4 regions of the Peribacillus sp. Hz7 genome follow, and region 4 is predicted to be linked to each of the others. Evidence: riboswitches for the same ligand, from Rfam matches in the RefSeq annotation. Region 4 holds a riboswitch; each other region holds the start of a gene.

Region 1 (3,141 bases), on a different contig from region 4:
GTTCAACTATATCTCACCAATTGGAGCAATACGGCAGCCTTCTCCCCCCTGCCTTCCTTATTATTTCCTCATAATCTTGAGATAAGGACCTTACTGCCCTTAAAATATGAATACATATATAGTGCCTAACTCGTTACAAGTTAGGTATTTTGTCGAAAAGGTTCTATTTGTATTATATATGATTTTGGGCTTACTTTTACCTATATATATGCTCCATGACTAATAAAAAAAGAACTAACTCAAATAAGTTAGTTCTTCTTATCATAGTTATGCTTGTGCTTTTAACGCTTCCGCTTTATCTGTACGCTCCCATGGAAGATCCACATCTGTACGGCCAAAATGTCCATAAGCAGCTGTTTGTTTGAAAATAGGACGACGTAAATCAAGCATTTTAATGATACCCGCTGGACGAAGATCGAAATTATTGCGAACAAGCTCCACTAATTTCTCTTCGCTTACTGTGCCTGTTCCAAATGTATCTACAGCAATTGATACAGGTTGAGCAACACCGATTGCATAAGCAAGCTGTACTTCCGCTTTATCAGCAAGACCAGCAGCTACAATGTTTTTCGCTACATAACGAGCTGCATATGCCGCTGAACGGTCCACTTTCGTTGCATCTTTACCAGAGAATGCTCCACCGCCATGGCGAGCGTAACCACCATACGTATCAACGATGATTTTACGACCTGTAAGACCTGCATCCCCTTGAGGTCCACCGATTACAAAACGACCTGTTGGATTAATGAAATACTTTGTTGCTTCATCGATTAATTCAGTTGGTACAACTGCTTTAATGACATGTTCTTTTAAGTCAGCTTGAATTTGTTCAAGCGTTGCTTCTGGGTCATGTTGAGTAGAAATAACAATTGTATCTACGCGAACTGGTTGATTGTTTTCATCGTATTCTACAGTTACTTGTGTTTTCCCATCTGGACGTAAATATTCTAATGTGCCGTTTTTACGAACTTCTGTTAAACGACGAGAAAGTTTATGTGCTAAAGAAATAGGAAGCGGCATTAATTCTTCTGTTTCTCGGCAAGCAAAACCAAACATTAAACCTTGGTCTCCTGCACCGATTGCTTCGATTTCCTCATCAGTCATTGTTCCTTCACGAGCCTCAAGCGCTTGATTTACTCCCGCAGCAATATCCGCTGATTGCTCATCAATTGAACTTAGTACGGCACATGTTTCGGCATCGAAACCATATTTTGCACGAGTGTAACCAATTCCAGCAATTGTATCCCGAACGATACGTGGAATATCTACATAAGCAGATGTCGTAATCTCACCTGCAACAAGTACAAGCCCTGTAGTTACACTTGTTTCACAAGCAACACGAGCATTTTTATCTTTTTCTAGAATTGCATCAAGAATTGAATCTGAAATCTGATCGCAAATTTTATCTGGATGACCCTCTGTCACAGATTCAGAAGTAAATAGACGACGGTTCTTTGACATCTTATTTCCTCCTTGGAAGTTAGTTATATTATAGGCAAAAGTCTGTCTTTTACGGAGCTCATTCCCTTATTAGCTTCCATCATAGTGACAAATATATTTAGAAAAACACGACTTTTTATCTCGATTAATCGAAATTCATGTTTCCCTTGTACTTTGATTCTTCTTCAAAATACAAAAAAACCTCTCCTAACTAATGAGGAAAGGTTTATTATCTGTCAACTATCCTTTCACTCTTATCGTTCAAGGGTTGTTTACCTTGCTCAGGTTAGCACCAACACCACGATTCCTTAAAAAATGAACGGCCTTATTTTTAGCCTTCATTTCACTTTAAGTTCACACTATGGCAGGTTGCTGGGTTTCATAGGGCCTGTCCCTCCACCAACTCGGGATAAGAGAATCCGTACAATTAAAAATGATACGGAATCTGTTGGACGCTGTCAACACTTTTTTGTACAATGTTTTATATCGTCTATATGAAATCACAGTTCCACGTACCTTTCAGCTAGTCTGAATGAAACAAGCAAAAAGTGAACAGCATCATTAATATAGCCTTTTTATAATGAACAACTCCCCCTTGCACGATTAGGATAAGAGGATATGACATTTTTTAGCTACCCAACGTTAGATTATAAGGTCCTAATTACATCGACAAACGATACATAATAAGAGATACTGTAACATAGTGTTACGAATAGCATAAAAAACCTTTTAGTACCTTCCAGTTAAAGTCATATTAAATAAATTTCTTTCTTAATTCTTTCCTATTAAAAGAAACATGTTAGGTGCCTTCTCATACGCTTGCAAAGAAACCTACTCTATACACTGGAAAACGTCGAGTACTATAATCCTTTTTTAGACAACTGACAAAGTGAACACGTTTCATCATACTCATATCGATTTTATTATATGACATTTTTTAAAATATTGTTGACAAGTCTGTTATGCAACCCTATCATTGCTTTGTTGATAAATATTTCCTTTTAATCGAATGATAAACTTGATTAAGGAGACCATATAAAAAAAATCACAAAAAAAAATAATTAGTATAGACTAATTAAATAAATGTGTTATACTAATCGTAATTTAAAAAACTTAAAACAAAGGAAGGTATCTCATATATGAATTCTGTGGATGTTTCTAATGAGTTACACCAATTATTAGCTGGTAAAAACGCTCACATACAACTTTCTGTACCTCAGTTAGTAGAAAAAGTATTAAGCCGTAACGAAGGTGAATTAACAGCAACAGGAGCAATTAAAGCTGAAACAGGTAAATACACTGGTCGTTCACCTAAAGATAAATATATCGTGGAAGAGGCTTCCGTAAAAGATAAAATAGACTGGAACTCTAACCAGCCGATTTCTGAAGAGACGTTTAATAAATTATACAACAAAGTAACAGAGTATTTAAAAGAAAAAGATGAAATTTTTGTGTTTAAAGGTTTTGCAGGTGCTGATCAATCATCTCGCCTTCCAATTCAAGTTGTGAATGAATATGCTTGGCACAATCTTTTTGCACATCAATTATTCATCCGTCCTACAGAAGAGGAATTAGCTAATCATGATTCTCAATTTACAATTCTTTCTGCTCCTAACTTTAAAGCGAATCCAGCTGTTGATGGAACAAAATCAGAAACATTTATCATTATCTCATTCGAACGTCGTACAGTTTTAATCGGTG
Region 2 (3,141 bases), on a different contig from region 4:
AATCTACACTTAGCTCACTAGATGAATGGACGGCCGACTTATTTGACCTGATTTCTTATTTGTGGATCGTACAGCCTAAAGATGCTGATGGCTACATCAAATTCCACAGTGATGAAGCCTTGAAACTTCGATTTGCTGATGCAATGAAGGAAGATTTCTATATTCGTGAAAAAGAGCGCTTTAGCATTATGAAACGTGTTGCCGCCCTTTCAAGTATTTGGGTATCTATGCGTGGTGACAATATAACCGTGATCGACAGGGAAAAGATTTCAGACGAACAGCAATATGATTTCACAACATTTAATCGCATGTTTGACATCGGAAGCTTAGATATGGCTTACGATAAAAAGACGGGAAAGGCAAAAGGTATTTACTCTTTACAAATTCGCCCTGCACCTATTCTTTCATATTATTTAAACAGTGAGCAGCAATCTTTTGGGGCCCTTGATTTAAAAGTCTTTCAATATAGCCACTATACACAACGTGAACACAAACGTTTAACACGCTATTTAAATTATCAATGGAAAATACGGACGTTAAAACGCAATTTACATCAACCATTTAAGATTAAGACACTATTAGATGTTGTTGCTTTCCCTAAAAGCTATAATGGTGTACAAATACGTGATCGTCTTGAATCTGTACTAGATGATCTTCAGCGCGATTATGTCATCAAAAACTGGTATTACACAGAACCAATTGATGAAGAACGTATCGGGAAGCGCTTCTGGATACAAAAATATTGGGGGCCACTAACTGTGGTAATCGTACCACCGGATGAGATTATTGCAGAGAATCTAAAGAAAATTAATATCGAGACTTTAGCTTCGCCAGCTGTAAATGAGCTGGCTGCTACTGTAGTGACTCCCCCTATTATCGAACAGCTACCTGGAACTTCTGAACAAATAGCAATGGACCTAGAAGAAAATACGCTTATTGAAATTTCACCAGAGTATATAGCCGATTTAATTGAACAGGAAAAATTAAGTATTCGTAAAGCTGCTGCAGAAATGGGGCTTTCCCATAGTACCCTTCTTCGTTATTTGAATAGGCAAAACAAACGCTTCAACAAGAGGAATATTTCAAAGTTAGAGCACTGGGCTAAACAAAAACAACGCACAAAAAGATAAAAGATGAAAAAGTCGCAATAAGGTTCAGTACTAGTATTCGTTTAATCAGAGGCAAAGTAAAAATAATTTCTTTTGATAAAGCCCTCACTCTAAGAGGAAATGCACAAAAAAACCCTCTGAAGCTCAGAGCCCCAAGGGTTTGAAAAAACTTTAAAATTTTTTACTACACAGGTTGGACCTAAGAATGCACCATGTTGAGGGAAATGCACCACTTTTTCTATATGAATATGTAACAAGGATTTACCCATAAATGCTGATATATCAAGGGATTAACCCCATTTCATAGAAATAAATACTACACACTTTGGACGAAGTCACAAAAAAATGCACCATTTTCGTTCAATATGTGTACCATTGTGGTGCATTTCATTCGGAAGTGGTGCATTTTTGATATGCTAGAGATCCAAAGCCGTCTAGCATAAGAAAGGTGGGACAAATTGTTGAATTACGCCAATGTTTCTTATCATTTTAGGCGAAAAGACTCCCACTTCAAAGTTTCATTAGAAAATTAAGTGATGGGTAGTTCAATAAGACATTAATTCGATCTCTTTCAGGTCATTAATATATTCACACGCCGGGGTAATTTTTGTAATAACTTCATCTTTAAAAATATGTTTTAGCTCGCTTTTCTTTTGTTTAGCTAATGTTAATTGGTTTTTATCAGAGAAGAAAATCAATGATTGGTTTTTAAATGACTGACCTTCTCTAGATGTTGGGTCATGTAAGTCAAAAAACAATTCTAATAAGTCATTATAAGATACTTTCCAAGGATTAAACCATATTTCTACTATGTCTAGATTTGCCCCTCTTAGATGTCCTATTCGAGCATTTTCAATACCATGAAAACCTGTAATAAAAGCTTTTTGACTAAAAAATTCGCTTGCACCAAACACTGCTTTTTCCATTTAAATTCGCTCCTTTGAGCGATAAGCCTCTTTCCATCCAAAAAACCTCTCTTTAAATAAAGAGAGGTTCGTATTATTACATACATTCCTCTCATCTTTCAAAGGTTAACACCTTTGCAGGAATTAGCACCGTTCAAGACAATATTTTGACTTGATGGTTGCCGGGTTTCACAGGGCCTGTCCCTCTACCACTCTGGATAAGAAGTTATCGCTATTTATTTTTATTTAACTAGTTGATTGTTATTGATAGTATCATTCAGTTATCTAAAATTCAAGTACTATCATAAAAATTCTCATTGAAAGTAACGAAATATTTTTTTAGAATTCATTCTAATACATAAATACAGCTATACAGGAATATGTATTTAGATTACTTTTTATTTAAATGAAAAGATAGGCGGCTCTCATCTTCAAACTTTTGTTGATCCGGAGGGAAATCAAATGAGGAAATTAAAATATTGGGGAGTAGCGGTGGTAATTGGGTTGTTGATTGGTGTAGCATTTTGGTGGGCAACATCCGAAGTGAAAGACCGAAAGGACCCACTGAACCAATCTGACGCATTTGTATACAGTGATAACGGCATACTTTATTGGTTTGAACTAACTAGTGAAAAAGGGAAAGTGAAAGGTACACTTCATCAACAGAAAATCATAGAAGAAGTCGGTAAAGTACCGTTTATGGAAGAAAAAAAATCCCCCCTGACTGGAGAAACAACTGAAAAAGGATATGAATTTAAGGTGAATAATGGTGAGAAAATCATAACGTTTGACGCTTGGTTTTCTAAGGGAAATCTTGTAGTACAAAAGCAAGAAAACAAGGATAACAAATTATACAAGGCTGTTGACCAAGAAGAACTCGATAAATATGTAAAAGCGCTACAACAAGAGTTGCAAATGGCCATCTATCATTCGGAAGAAAAAGAAAAGAACCGTTTAAGAAAGTTTTTCTCCGATCTTGATAGTGTGTACGGATATCTTTACTCCGCGGAGAACGAATCGTTCCAGCTCTTCGTCAAAATCGATGAAGCCCTACTCCAAGGCGAATTGACAGGTTCTCTTCTTATGATGACTGACACGGGGAGTAAAACCAACCCGTACGAAGAAAC
Region 3 (3,141 bases), on a different contig from region 4:
TTCATTACAGCCTTCATATTGTTCTCCACCAAAATCTTCAGCTGTTAAATTTTCGGCTTGTAGCATCGTACCCATTGCGCCATCCAGTAATAGAATTTTTGATTGTAGTTGTTCGTTAATTGACTTTTTACTCATATGCTGCCACCTCAGATGTTTTTGTTTGATCAAGCGTTCTAATATAGCGCGTTAACTCCGCCGTCATTTCATAACGAAGGAATGGAGTAATTAAATAAATACCTTTAAATTTATCCATTGCCGCATCCACAAGTTCTCGTGCGATTGCCACACCTTCTTTTTGCGCCTGAATTGGGTCATTACCTGCTGCTGCCATTGCCCGGCGAACATGATCTGGCAAATTAATTCCAGGTACTTCATTATGAATAAATTCGGCATTACGAGTACTAGTTAACGGCATGATGCCGACAAAAATAGGTGTCTCTAAATGCTTCGTTGCTTCGTATACTTCTTCAATCTGTGAAGTGGAATAAATCGGCTGTGTTAAAAATGAATGAGCGCCGCACTCAATTTTCTTTTCCATTCGTTGAACCGCTCTATCTAAATATTTCACATTTGGATTAAAAGCCGCAGCAATTTTAAAATTCGTCTTTTGGCCAAGACTTTGTCCAGAATACGAAAGTCCTTCATTAAATTGCTTAACCAAACTAATTAAATCAAAAGAAGATAAATCATACACAGATGTTGCACCTGGGAAATCACCAATTTTCGAAGGATCTCCTGTAATAACTAATACTTCATTTAATCCTAGAGTTTGTAGGCCCATTAAATGCGATTGTAATCCAATTAAGTTTCGATCACGACATGTAATATGCACAAGCGGATTTAAATCAAGCTGTGATTTAATTAACATACCCAGCGCTGCATTAGAAATCCTAGGAGAAGCGAGCGAATTATCCGCTAACGTAATCGTATCAACTCCAGCTTCTTTCAAAGCTTTAGACCCTTTCATAAACTCTTCGATCCCCAGTTTCTTAGGTGGATCTAGCTCTACTAAAATCGTTCTTTCTGTTTTCGCTTTTTCATATAAAGCAGGGGTGCGATCCTGTTCCCGAACTTCAATTGTTTCCACTTTCGCTGCGTGCATTTTTTTCTCAACGATTGGAGCTAAATCAGAAACAGCTGCTTTCATTGCTGTAATATGCTGTGGTGTCGTACCACAGCATCCGCCAATAATGGATGCTCCTTGATCACGTAATTGAAGCGCGCTTGAGCCAAAGTATTCCGGTGCTGCATCATACACTAATCGGCCATCCACATAATCTGGTAAACTCGCATTAGGGTACGCAGCAAGCGCGGCATGACTTGGAAGTTGAACAGATTCTAACGCACGAATCATATGATGCGGACCTAAACGGCAATTAAGTCCGACTACGTCTGAACCTAATTGTTCTAACCGCTTAAATGCTTCATTTAACTGAACACCGTTTTGTAAATTCCCAAGTTCATGCAACGTAACATTCGTAATAATTGGAATGTTCGTTTCCTGTCTTGCAATTTGCAACACTGTTTCCAATTCTTCCAAATCATAATATGTTTCGAATAATAATCCATCAGGACTTTCAAGCAGTAAACTATATAGCTGTTCACGGAAACTACGTTTAATTTCTTCTAAACTTAAATCAGATTTTCGAATACTTCTAGAAGCACCAATCGTTCCAAACACAAACGCATTCCCTTGCGCAACCTTTTTAGCAATGGCAATTCCTTGGCGATTAATCTGACTCACTTGATCTTCTAATCCATAGCGCTTTAATTTATGAAAATTTGCTCCATACGTATTCGATTGTAAAATATCAGCACCTGCATCCAAATAAGTACGATGAATCGCTTCAATTTGATCAGGCTCTGTACAGTTTAATTCTTCATAACAATGGTCGATGCCACGGGAATACAATAGTGTCCCCATTGCTCCTTCCCCAATTAAAATTCTTTGCTTTAGCTCTTTACGAAACTCCATATGTGCACCCTTTCCCAAAAACAATTCAGTTTCCGCTTTATTTCAATGGTGTAAGAAAAAGAAAAAACCTTCCATCTATAAAAAGAAGAAGGTCTTCATAAGAAACATTCTCCTCATCTATCAAGCGCCCGCTTGCTGGATTTAGCACCTTAGCTCAAACAGCTGGTTGCTGAGGATTCATCGGGCCAGTCCCTCCACCTCTCTCGATAAGATTGATTTATATAAACTTTTCTAAACATTTCAAATTAAATTACAATATAATTATTCTTAATTTACATGAAACAATGATGAAATTCAATACCTTCTAGCCAATTTTTGAATTTTTCAAACAAAATAACTAAGAATTAGAGACAAATCACGAACAATATTCGTTTTTTACCTTATTTTGTCATTCCCCTAACTATTTATTTAACATTCTAGGAATTGTGTATGAAATGGCAAGGCAGCCTAGACAAAATGTCTAGCGAAAACATTGCGTTTTAATAGGCTTCTTTGGCCTGTCTACTTTTTCAGCACTCGCTAGTTTTGAAACAAAGATTATCTCGCATCTAGTCATTTACATGGTTAGCTTGAGGGGGTACACTCTGGGGGTCAAATAGAAAATGATAAATCTCAACTCAATCAGCTTCATTTACAATATCAAGCAACACCGTATTGCTGTCTGTTTGGACTTTACCTCTATTCTTAAAGTTCACAAAATGAAACGGCATATAAAACATGTCTGTTAGTCGTTCAGGTGACAGGTACTGCGTTGGAACTAACATACGTAAATCATTTGCTTTAACAGGAGACGTTGTAGCGAGACAAAACGCCCAATCCTCTCCCTCTTCCGGGAAGAAATTGTGATATGGCAGTACATAGAAACCAGCTTTTTTGAGGGTTTTCTGTATACTCCAAAAGTACTCAGGCATCCAGGGAAAAGCGGAACAAGCTACAGTGATTGCACCCCCTGGTTCTAAACGGTCTTTCAAGATGCTATAAAACTCCCTGCTGAAGAGACGGGAAAGCTCAGGACATTTGTCAGTTGGCTCAGGAAGGTCGATAATAATAACATCCCACTTTTCCCCGTTTTTCTCGACAAACTTTCTGCCATCTTCAATTACGACTTGAACTTTAGGATGATTCAATGAACCTTGATTAAATTGGACCAAAGCCTCCAAATTTTT
Region 4 (3,141 bases):
TTACCAGCTACAACAACCGAACCTTCTGTAGGAGTTTCTAGGCCATTTAACATTCGGATCAGGGTACTTTTCCCAGCCCCGCTATAGCCAATTATACCGAAAATTTCACTCTTGTTTATCGTTAAATTCACATTATTAACCGCTTTAATGGTCTCATTTTTCGCAGTCCCTGAGCGGAAATACTTGTTGACTTTTGACAAAGAAATCACTGCACTCACCTCTATATCCAATCAACGAACTATATCATTGAAGGTAGTTGCTTTAACGAGTTGTCACTCCCGACAATATAGAGACTGTTCATCCCGCTAAAATAGATAAAACCTATTAAGATAGTAAACTCTCCTATGTAGTGATTTATATACCCTTAATAGAAAAACCTCTCTACATGAGCAGAGAGGCAGGAAAAACTAATCCTTCCTCTCATCTTTCAAAGCGTAACACTTTGTGTGAATTGGCACCTTTTCAAAGCGAGTGCTTTGCCGGTTGCCGGGCTTCATCGGGCACAATCCCTCCACCGCTCTTGATAAGAGTAACATCCTATATAATTAAATCGTACATAGATTAAGTTCATATATAATTATGTTTGTGATTTTATCACAGATATATAGGGAGTGCAATTGTCTTAGAAAAGTCAATAATTTCCGACTATTCTGTTTTATTCAACTTCTTTCGTTGCCGCAGCTGTCGCTTTTTCAATTGCTTGATTCAAATCATCAATTAAATCTTCTACATTTTCAATGCCGACAGATAAACGAACTAAGTCTGCGCTTACGCCTGCTTTCAGTAAGTCAGCATCGCTCAATTGTTGATGTGTTGTACTAGCTGGATGGATAATTAAGCTCTTCGCATCTCCAACATTCGCAACATGTGACCATAGTTGAACGGAATTAATTAATGCCGCTCCAGCTTCTCGGCCACCTTTAATACCAAATGTAATAATCGAACCTGCCCCTTTAGGCAAATATTTATCAGCTAATGCTTTGTCCGGATGGTCTTCCTTACCTGGATATGAAATCCACTCAACGGCCGGATGTTGTTCTAAATAGTCAATAATCACTTTTGTATTAGCAAGATGCTCTTTCATTCGTACATGTAACGTTTCAAGTCCTAATGTAAATTGAAAGGCACTTTGTGCACTTAACGTTGCACCAATATCACGAAGCAATTGAACACGAGCTTTCACAATAAATGCAGCCTGTCCAAGTGCCTCGGCAAATACTAAATGATCATAACTTGGATCTGGCTCCGTAAATCCAGGGAAGTTCGGTGAATTCCAATCAAACTTACCTCCATCTACAATGATTCCACCCATCGTTGTTCCATTTCCTAGTAACCATTTTGTTGCAGAATGCACAACAATATCTGCTCCAAATTCAATTGGTCGGCATAAGTACGGAGTCGCAAATGTATTATCAACAATTAGTGGAATCCCTGCTTCATGTGCAATGTCAGCAAGTGCTTCAATATCTAATACATTTAGGCTTGGATTTCCAATTGTTTCTCCATAAATCGCCTTTGTTCTAGGTGTAATCGATTCTTTAAATTTCTCTAAATCATTTGGCTCAACAAACTTCACTTTGATTCCGTATTTAGGAAGTGTATTAGCAAATAAATTGTATGTTCCGCCATAAATAGTTGAAGAAGAGATAATTTCATCGCCTGCACCAGCAATATTCAAAATCGCTAATGTAATAGCAGCCATTCCACTTGAGGTAGCCAAAGCACCTATTCCGCCTTCTAAAAGGGCCACTCGTTCTTCAAACACACTAACTGTTGGATTATGAAGTCTTGTATAAATATAACCTGTTTCTTTTAATCCAAATAAATTAGCGGCATGCTCTGTATCTTTGAATAAGTAAGCATTGCTTTGATAAATCGGCAATGAACGTGCCCCTGTTTCATCAACTTGCAATCCCCCATGAATACTTAATGTTTCAAAACGATAATTTTTATCTGCCATTTTTTATTCTCCCCTTCTTCTTTTACTATAACTCTTTATGTTTCTACGAAGGAGCTACCAAAAACAAAAGCCCCTTCCTAAGAAGAGGCTATATACTCTTCTTATCTTTCAGAGACAATACTCTGCTGGAATTAGCACCGTGTAGATTATACCGGTTGCCGGGCTTCGTCGGGCCAGTCCCTCCGCCTCTCTCGATAAGTATTATTCGATTGTCGTGTAAAATTCACTACAGTCAATTTACCACTTTTAATAATCGTCCGTCAATAGATATTGATAGACTATTTCTAATTATCTAAAAATTCTTTAAGAGTCGTGTATAGATAAGGAACAGATTGAAAAGCATAAATCTTCTGAATCAGTTTCCCCTCTTTATATAGTAATAAACATGGTACGCTCTCTATTTCACAATGCTTCGCAATGCTCGGAAAAAAATTCACATTCATCTTTCCAATCGTCAATTGCGGAACAAGCTCTAATGCAACAGTGAGCATTTTAGAAGCAACCTGACATGTTCCACACATCGGCGTATAGGCATATACACAAAAGGTGTCACCTTGCCTAGCAGCTGCTTGTACATCCGTCTCTGTCCAATCTTGCATATACTATTCATTCACCCTTTGTTCTAAAAATTGTACTTTTACATCTATATTAGCAGCTAGTAAAACAGAAGCGAGATGATATAAAGGTGCACTTGCCACTTCCTTATACATTTTATTAATATACATATGCCTTGCCTCTGGTAATTCTCGCTTAAATTGTCTTCGAAGCTTTTCTCCTGATTGATCTGCATCAAAGAAAATATATACATCGCGGTCTTCAAATTCTTCTACGAACTCGTCAAGCTTGACTTGTGAAATCGTTCCATTTGTACAAACAACTTCAACTTCTTCATTTAATACAAGCTGAACTCTTTTCTTATCAGAACTTCCTTCGACAATGATTACTTTATCGGATTCTCTCCATTCCACGGTAATCATCCTCCCCACGAGTTATAATAGATGAGCTAAAAGTATACGAAATATCTCTCTGAAACAAATAGTGTTCACACTATATATTTAACAAAACCTTCTTTTAAAAAAGAGAGCAGGCCAATATAAGCCTCCTCTCCTTGTAATTAACCTTCGTTTGTCATTTCCTCATATTGTTCAGCTGTCATTAATTGTTCGATTTCGCTGCTATCA

What was found. A riboswitch is a leader RNA that binds a small molecule or an ion and turns the genes downstream of it on or off. The one in region 4 is predicted to bind S-adenosylmethionine.
Region 1: linked by a shared signal. The riboswitch ahead of metK (methionine adenosyltransferase) and the one ahead of ACE199_RS10065 (O-acetylhomoserine aminocarboxypropyltransferase/cysteine synthase family protein) in region 4 are both predicted to bind S-adenosylmethionine.
Region 2: linked by a shared signal. The riboswitch ahead of ACE199_RS22905 (peptide-methionine (S)-S-oxide reductase) and the one ahead of ACE199_RS10065 (O-acetylhomoserine aminocarboxypropyltransferase/cysteine synthase family protein) in region 4 are both predicted to bind S-adenosylmethionine.
Region 3: linked by a shared signal. The riboswitch ahead of ACE199_RS10575 (bifunctional homocysteine S-methyltransferase/methylenetetrahydrofolate reductase) and the one ahead of ACE199_RS10065 (O-acetylhomoserine aminocarboxypropyltransferase/cysteine synthase family protein) in region 4 are both predicted to bind S-adenosylmethionine.

What each region holds. Positions count from the first base shown of each region.
Region 1 covers NZ_JBHHJV010000003.1:257,890-261,030, forward strand. Annotated here, with positions in the region: gene metK (methionine adenosyltransferase) at 268-1,461, opposite strand; SAM riboswitch class I at 1,692-1,856, opposite strand; gene pckA (phosphoenolpyruvate carboxykinase (ATP)) at 2,580-3,141, shown strand, end outside.
Region 2 covers NZ_JBHHJV010000041.1:5,525-8,665, forward strand. Annotated here, with positions in the region: gene ACE199_RS22900 (helix-turn-helix domain-containing protein) at 1-1,130, shown strand, start outside; gene ACE199_RS22905 (peptide-methionine (S)-S-oxide reductase) at 1,655-2,035, opposite strand; SAM riboswitch class I at 2,124-2,239, opposite strand; gene ACE199_RS22910 (hypothetical protein) at 2,477-3,141, shown strand, end outside.
Region 3 covers NZ_JBHHJV010000006.1:60,162-63,302, reverse strand. Annotated here, with positions in the region: gene metH (methionine synthase) at 1-135, opposite strand, end outside; gene ACE199_RS10575 (bifunctional homocysteine S-methyltransferase/methylenetetrahydrofolate reductase) at 128-1,975, opposite strand; SAM riboswitch class I at 2,086-2,188, opposite strand; gene ACE199_RS10570 (spermine/spermidine synthase domain-containing protein) at 2,593-3,141, opposite strand, start outside.
Region 4 covers NZ_JBHHJV010000005.1:244,949-248,089, reverse strand. Annotated here, with positions in the region: gene ACE199_RS10070 (methionine ABC transporter ATP-binding protein) at 1-209, opposite strand, end outside; SAM riboswitch class I at 418-530, opposite strand; gene ACE199_RS10065 (O-acetylhomoserine aminocarboxypropyltransferase/cysteine synthase family protein) at 656-1,960, opposite strand; SAM riboswitch class I at 2,059-2,161, opposite strand; gene ACE199_RS10060 (thioredoxin family protein) at 2,245-2,559, opposite strand; gene ACE199_RS10055 (toprim domain-containing protein) at 2,563-2,937, opposite strand; gene gcvH (glycine cleavage system protein GcvH) at 3,075-3,141, opposite strand, start outside.